DNA from 3 places in the Enterobacter sp. ECC_219_Taxon_10 genome. Region 1 is predicted to be linked to each of the others. Evidence: predicted binding sites of a transcription regulator. Region 1 holds the regulator's gene; each other region holds the start of a gene.
What was found. The regulator PurR, encoded in region 1, represses purine synthesis genes. The targets are predictions, from matches to a motif close to CANGCAAACGTTTGCNTG.

Region 1 (2,204 bases):
GCAGGAGCTACACCGCGTCCCTTCGGCTATCAGCTATACCGTACGTCAGCTTGAGGATTGGCTGGCGGTACCGCTGTTTGAACGGCGACATCGTGATGTGGAATTAACGCCTGCAGGGGCGTGGTTTTTGAAGGAAGGGCGTTCTGTTATCAAAAAAATGCAGATCACCCGCGAACAGTGCCAGCAGATCGCGAACGGCTGGCGGGGACACCTTTCCATTGCGGTGGATAACATCGTTAAGCCCGAGCGCACCCGGCAGATGATTGTCGATTTCTACCGTCATTTTTCTGACGTCGAACTGCGGGTTTCGCAGGAGGTGTTCAACGGCGTCTGGGATGCGCTGGCGGACGGCAGGGCAGAGATGGCCATTGGGGCCACTCAGGCGATCCCGGTCGGGGGGCGTTACGCCTTTCGCGATATGGGGATGCTGAGCTGGAAATGCGTGGTGGCAAGCGATCATCCGCTGGCGAAGATGGAAGGGCCGCTGAGCGATGATACGCTGCGCGGCTGGCCGTCGCTGGTGCTGGAGGATACCTCCCGCTCGCTGCCCAAGCGTATCACATGGCTTTTGGACAACCAGCGGCGGGTGGTGGCCCCTGACTGGGAATCGTCGGCGACGTGCCTTAGCGCCGGGCTCTGCGTCGCGATGGTACCCGTTCATTTTGCGCGACCACGAATCGACACCGGTGAGTGGGTTGAGCTGGCCCTGGAGAATCCATTCCCGGATGCGGCCTGCTGCCTCACCTGGCAACAAAATGATGTTTCCCCGGCGATGGCCTGGCTTCTGGATTATCTGGGGGACAGCGAAACGCTTAACCGGGAATGGCTGAGGGAGCCAGCCTGACTGGCTCCGCAATGAGATTAACGACGGTAGTCGCGGAACGGGCCATCCGCGACGGAACGGCGTTCGATAAGGCGAGGGTGAACTTCAATGGACTGCGACTCTTCACGTTTGTTGACGATCCTGTCCAGCAGCATATTGAAGGCGGTTTCACCCAGCGAATCTTTCGGCTGGTGAATGGTGGTCAACGCTGGCGTGAAGAAGCGCGCGTTGCGCACGTTGTCATACCCGATCACGGAGATGTCCTGCGGGACGCGCAGACCCAGCTCATCGGCCGCACAGAGGGCGCCCATCGCCATGATGTCACCCCCGCAGAAGACGGCGGTCGGGCGGTGCGGCTGGGAGACGATCTGTTGCATCGCGCGGTAGCCTGATTCCGGCTCAAAGTCGCCCTGCACGATCCAGTTTTCCGGCACGGTAATCAGCGCTTCTTCCATCGCTTTCATAAAGCCGGCCAGACGGCCCGCGCCGGTGTTGCGCTCCAGCGGACCCGGGATCACGCCAATCTCGCGATGGCCGCGCTCAATCAGATAACGGCCGGCCATATAGCCGCCCTCAAAGGCGTTATCGATAACCGAATCGGTGAAATCCGCGCGCGCTTCGCCCCAGTCCATCACCACCATCGGAATATGGCGATACTCTTCCAGCATCGACAGCACGGATTCCGGGTACTCGGAACACATTACCAGCAGGCCATCCACGCGCTTTTGCGCCATCATCGACAGGTAGGCACGCTGTTTTTCAATGCTGTTCCATGCGTTGCCGAGAATCAGGGTATAGCCTTTCTGGAAGCAGTTTTTCTCCACCGCTTCAATGATCTCGGCAAAATAGGCCGCTTCACTGCTGGTCGCCAGTAATCCAATGGACTTGGTGTGATTGACCTTGAGGCTGCGCGCAACCGCGCTTGGCGAATAGTGCAGCTCTTTGATCGCTGCCCAGACCGCGTTGCGCGTCTCTTCCGCCACGAAGCGGGTTTTGTTAATTACATGTGATACGGTTGTAGTGGAAACGTTTGCGCGTTTTGCTACGTCTTTAATTGTTGCCATTAAATGTCACTCCAGACCATATCCTAAACTCCTGAAAAACTTGAAGGTAAACGTTTGCCTTCTCTCACCCTTATCACGCAATTTTGGATTGCGGCACGCCAGGAAAACGACACGGGACGTCAGGAGGGGGTCAATGGCCGGTACGCTAATAAATTTAGCGTGGAATTTTGGCCTATCTTGATGAAAAGGGGAAGAGGTAAAGTGGTTATCAGTATAAATCCAGGAAGATTTTTGACGGAATCTGTGCAAAAATGAGCAAGCTCACTTTTCGTGGGGGGATTAAAAGGAGAAAAATTGATGAGTTCCGATCTGAAGTT
Region 2 (2,204 bases), 1.2 Mb from region 1:
TTCTATCTTCCGTGGTCGGTAACGCTCCAGAAATGCGTTTTATTCGTTGTTTGCGGCACATTGGCTATAGTGAAAGTGAATAATCACCGTTACATAGCGTTTCAGCCCCTAAAACGCTGACATCATAGTCAGCGCCTTGTTAAGATACTGTGAATTTACTCACAGATTGAAAACGGTTACATCACCTGATGTAATCAGTTAGTGATCGGAACCACAATTTGCCGGGCCGCGACGGAATGACGACGTACCAGCGTCGGCATGAAGCAGTGCGTTGCCCCTGGATCCAGCAGCCCTGCCGCTCCCTGTAGCGCCAGCTCGGTCGCCAGTTTCGCCATAGAAGCAATGGGATAGCGCACCGTGGTGAGCTGCGGGTCGGTGTAACGGGCAATCGGAATATCATCGAAACCAATCAATGACAAATGCTGTGGCACCGCAATGCCGTTATCCTTCAGCGCAGTCAGCGCGCCCGCGGCCATGCTGTCGTTATAGGCAAACACCGCGGAAAGCTGCAGATTTCGGCCCAGCAATTCCACCATTGCCGCTTCACCGCCCTGCATGTCCGGCGTTCCGGTGCCGATCCAGCTTTCTGATGGCGTAATGCCGTGATCTTTCAGGGCGTTTTGCCACCCCTCACGCCGCAACGCGTCATCTTCAATTTGATGGCTGGACGCCAGATAGCCGATCCGCTGATGGCCGTTATTGATCAGCATTTTGGTGGCCATCATGGCGCCGCTGACGTTATCCAGCCCGACACAGCGATGGGCATAGCCCGGGACGATGCGGTTGATCAGCACCATACCCGGGATCTGCTCCATAAACCCGGCCAGCTCTTCATCGCTTAAGGCTTTTGAGTGAACAATCAGAGCGTTGCAGCGCTGGCGGATCAGCACTTCAATCGCATAACGCTCCTTTTCTGCCTCGTGATAGCTGTTGCCAATCAGCACATATTTCTGATGCTGCTGGGCGACCACATCGACCGCTTTTACCAGCGCACCGAAAAAGGCGTCCGAGACGTCCATCACCACCACGCCGATGGTATCGCTGACCTGCGTTGCAAGCGCCTGGGCATTGGCATTTGGTCGGTATCCGAGCTGGGTCACGGCTTTCATTACGGTTTCACGGGTTTCAGGGCTGACCAGCGCGCTGTTGTTCAGCACGCGGGAGACGGTAGCCACAGAAACGCCCGCCAGACGGGCGACGTCACGAATGGTGATCATATTCACCATCCTTCAAAGGATTGCAGCAACTCACAGACACCCCCTGTGTTTAGCAAGGTGGCTATTTTGGCAGCGAGCGAAAGGGGACTACGTGAAGAAGGTCACACTCATGAAAACGCTTACATCCGTTTTGTTAATGATTGTGATCCAGATCGTTATCTGGATGTATTATTCAATGATACCCCTGAAGCATGTGCGGTTAACTGACGCCACACCCACTCCAGCGGCCCCTGGCGGAAATAACGCAGCCAGATAACAGAAAACGCCAGGTTAACCACCCAGACCGGAATAACAAACGCCAGCAGCCCGAGGCGGTCGAATTTCATAAACAGGCCAAAGCGATAGAAAAGCGTGGTGCAGAGCAGCGTTTGCAGGAGGTAATTGCTTAACGCCATACGGCCTACGCAGGCCACGGCGCTGGCGATCCACAGACGAGAGAGCTGCGGCCAGAAACCATAGATCAGCGCCGCATAGCCGATAGTCTGGAACGGCGCGCTGAGCTCACGCGGTACCTGGAGCAGAAACGCGCACCAGCGGTAATCCCAGTGGAGGTGCCACTGCGCAATCACCGCCGGAAGATTAATCAGCACGCCGATCAGAACCAGACCCGCCCCGGTGCGGCGGTAGTGACGCAGGCTAAACTCCCCTTTCAGCCAGCCGGTGCGCATCAGTGACGCCCCCATCAGCATCATGCCCGCCAGCTGCCAGCCGTATTGCGCCCCCAGGGCAAGCAGATTGTCGCCCAGCATATCCGCGCGGTTGCTTATCGCTTCCGTACCGCCTTTCAGCTTCCAGTACTGCTCGTACTGGAGGTTAGCGGCATCCGGGATCCAGGAACGGTTTGTCGCATCACCGGAGATCAGCCCCAGCAAAAACAGAACGCCGAGCCCCATGAGATAGAGCATCACGCCGGTGTTAAACAGGCTTTTCACACTGTGCGCATCGCGAATGAGCCGCCAGCAGATCAGCCCGACTAACCCATAAGCG
Region 3 (2,204 bases), 370 kb from region 1:
CTGATTAAGAGAAAAGATTAGATATGAGTAACGATTTCTTTAATCAGCGGCGGTCCTTTAAAAATAAAGCCGGAATAGATTTGCACCAGTGATGCACCGGCCGCCATCTTCTCGCGCGCAGCAATCACCGAGTCGATACCGCCGACGCCGATAATCGGTAAACGGCCTTTTAATTCCGCAGACAAAGCGCGAATAATTTCGGTGCTTTTTAATTGTACCGGACGTCCGCTTAACCCACCCGCTTCGTCACAGTTTTTCATTCCCTGAACGAGCGAACGATCGAGCGTGGTATTCGTTGCAATCACACCGTCAATATTATGGCGAACCAAACTGTCGGCAACCTGGATCAATTCTTCGGCAGAAAGATCCGGGGCGATCTTAACCGCGACCGGAACATATTTATGATGGATCGTCTGGAGTTCATTTTGCTTATTTTTAATGGCACTCAGAAGATCGTCCAGCGCTTCGCCATATTGTAAGGAACGCAGCCCCGGGGTATTGGGTGAAGAAATATTCACCGCAATATAACCGGCATAGGCGTAGACTTTTTCCATACAAATCAGATAGTCATCTTTACCCTGCTCTACCGGCGTGTCTTTATTTTTGCCGATATTGATGCCTAATATCCCGTCAAAATGGGCTTTTTTTACGTTCTCAACAAGGTGATCAACACCGAGGTTATTAAAGCCCATGCGATTGATCAGCCCTTCGGCTTCAACCAGGCGGAACAGGCGCGGCTTGTCATTTCCCGGCTGTGGGCGCGGCGTGACGGTACCGATTTCGATAGAGCCAAAGCCCATCGCGCCCAGAGCATCAATGCACTCGCCATTTTTGTCCAGACCCGCCGCCAGACCCAGCGGGTTTTTAAAGGTCAGACCCATGCACTGCACAGGTTTTTCCGGCACATTCTGACGCACCAGAGCGGCCAAAGGCGTTCCGGTAATACGACGTAATTGCTGGAATGTAAATTCATGAGCGCGCTCGGGGTCGAGCTGGAAAAGGGCTTTACGAACGAAGGGGTAGTACATGAACTCTCCTGGATTCCCGGTGTGCAAACCGGGAGGGGATTATGGGCGATCCCGCTCAGAAAGGGAATTGACCTGCGGCAAAAAATCGGCGTAAAACGCAATCGTTTACCTCCCTGTCTATTTCTTATGCGCTTTTTCGCATTTTAATTGCGGATAAATCATTTAGTGGAATAACCGCGCGATGTCACACTCCTGAAAATTGTTATGAATGTTAGATAAAAGCAAACAATTAGTTATAAGGAGGAAGTATGCGCGTCATTACCCTGGCCGGAAGTCCACGATTCCCTTCGCGCTCCAGCGCCCTGCTGGAATATGCTCGTGAAAAGCTCAACGCCCTCGACGTGGAAGTGTGCCACTGGAATCTGCATAACTTCGAACCTGAAGATTTGCTGTATGCCCGCTTCGACAGCCCCGCGCTGAAAACCCTCATTGAGCAGCTCAAGGAAGCGGACGGCCTCATCGTTGCGACCCCGATTTATAAAGCCTCGTTTTCGGGCGCGCTGAAAACCCTGCTCGATCTTCTCCCCGAGCGCGCACTGGACGGCAAAGTGGTTCTGCCGCTGGCAACGGGCGGTACGGTTGCCCATTTACTGGCGGTGGATTATGCCCTGAAGCCGGTGCTGAACGCCCTGAAGGCTCAGGAGATCCTCCACGGGGTTTTCGCGGATGATTCACAGGTCATTGACTACCAGCATAAGCCGCACTTTACGCCGAATCTGCAAACCCGCCTTGATGCTGCGCTGGAAACCTTCTGGCACGCGCTGCATCGCCGGGATATCCAGGTTCCTTCTTTTAATCCGCCGCAGGGAGTCGCACATGTTTAAAACCTTAACCTACCTCGGACTGGCTGGCCTGATGGCGTTCACCGCGCTGGCGCAGGCTGCAGAAACCGCACCGGACAGCTTACGCATTGGCTATCAGAAAGGCAGCGTCAGCATGGTGCTGGCAAAAAGCCACCAGCTGCTGGAAAAACGCTTCCCGGACACCAAATTTTCCTGGGTAGAGTTCCCGGCAGGGCCACAGATGCTTGAAGCGCTGAACGTCGGCAGTATCGATCTGGGCAGCACGGGCGATATCCCGCCTATTTTTGCTCAGGCTGCCGGGGCAGACCTGGTATATGTCGGCGTAGAACCCGCTAAACCGAAAGCCGAAGTCATTCTGGTACCTGAAAACAGT

Region 2: the regulator PurR is predicted to act here: its motif matches at 1,326-1,343, upstream of galS (HTH-type transcriptional regulator GalS).
Region 3: the regulator PurR is predicted to act here: its motif matches at 1,123-1,140, upstream of pyrD (quinone-dependent dihydroorotate dehydrogenase).

Annotation. Positions count from the first base shown of each region.
Region 1 is NZ_CM178005.1:2,112,368-2,114,571, forward strand. It holds gene punR (DNA-binding transcriptional activator PunR) at 1-844, shown strand, start outside; gene purR (HTH-type transcriptional repressor PurR) at 862-1,887, opposite strand; gene cydH (cytochrome bd-I oxidase subunit CydH) at 2,185-2,204, shown strand, end outside.
Region 2 is NZ_CM178005.1:3,305,622-3,307,825, forward strand. It holds gene galS (HTH-type transcriptional regulator GalS) at 195-1,217, opposite strand; gene yeiB (DUF418 domain-containing protein YeiB) at 1,373-2,204, opposite strand, start outside.
Region 3 is NZ_CM178005.1:1,739,140-1,741,343, reverse strand. It holds gene pyrD (quinone-dependent dihydroorotate dehydrogenase) at 18-1,028, opposite strand; gene ssuE (NADPH-dependent FMN reductase) at 1,277-1,852, shown strand; gene AC4ICF_RS08200 (sulfonate ABC transporter substrate-binding protein) at 1,845-2,204, shown strand, end outside.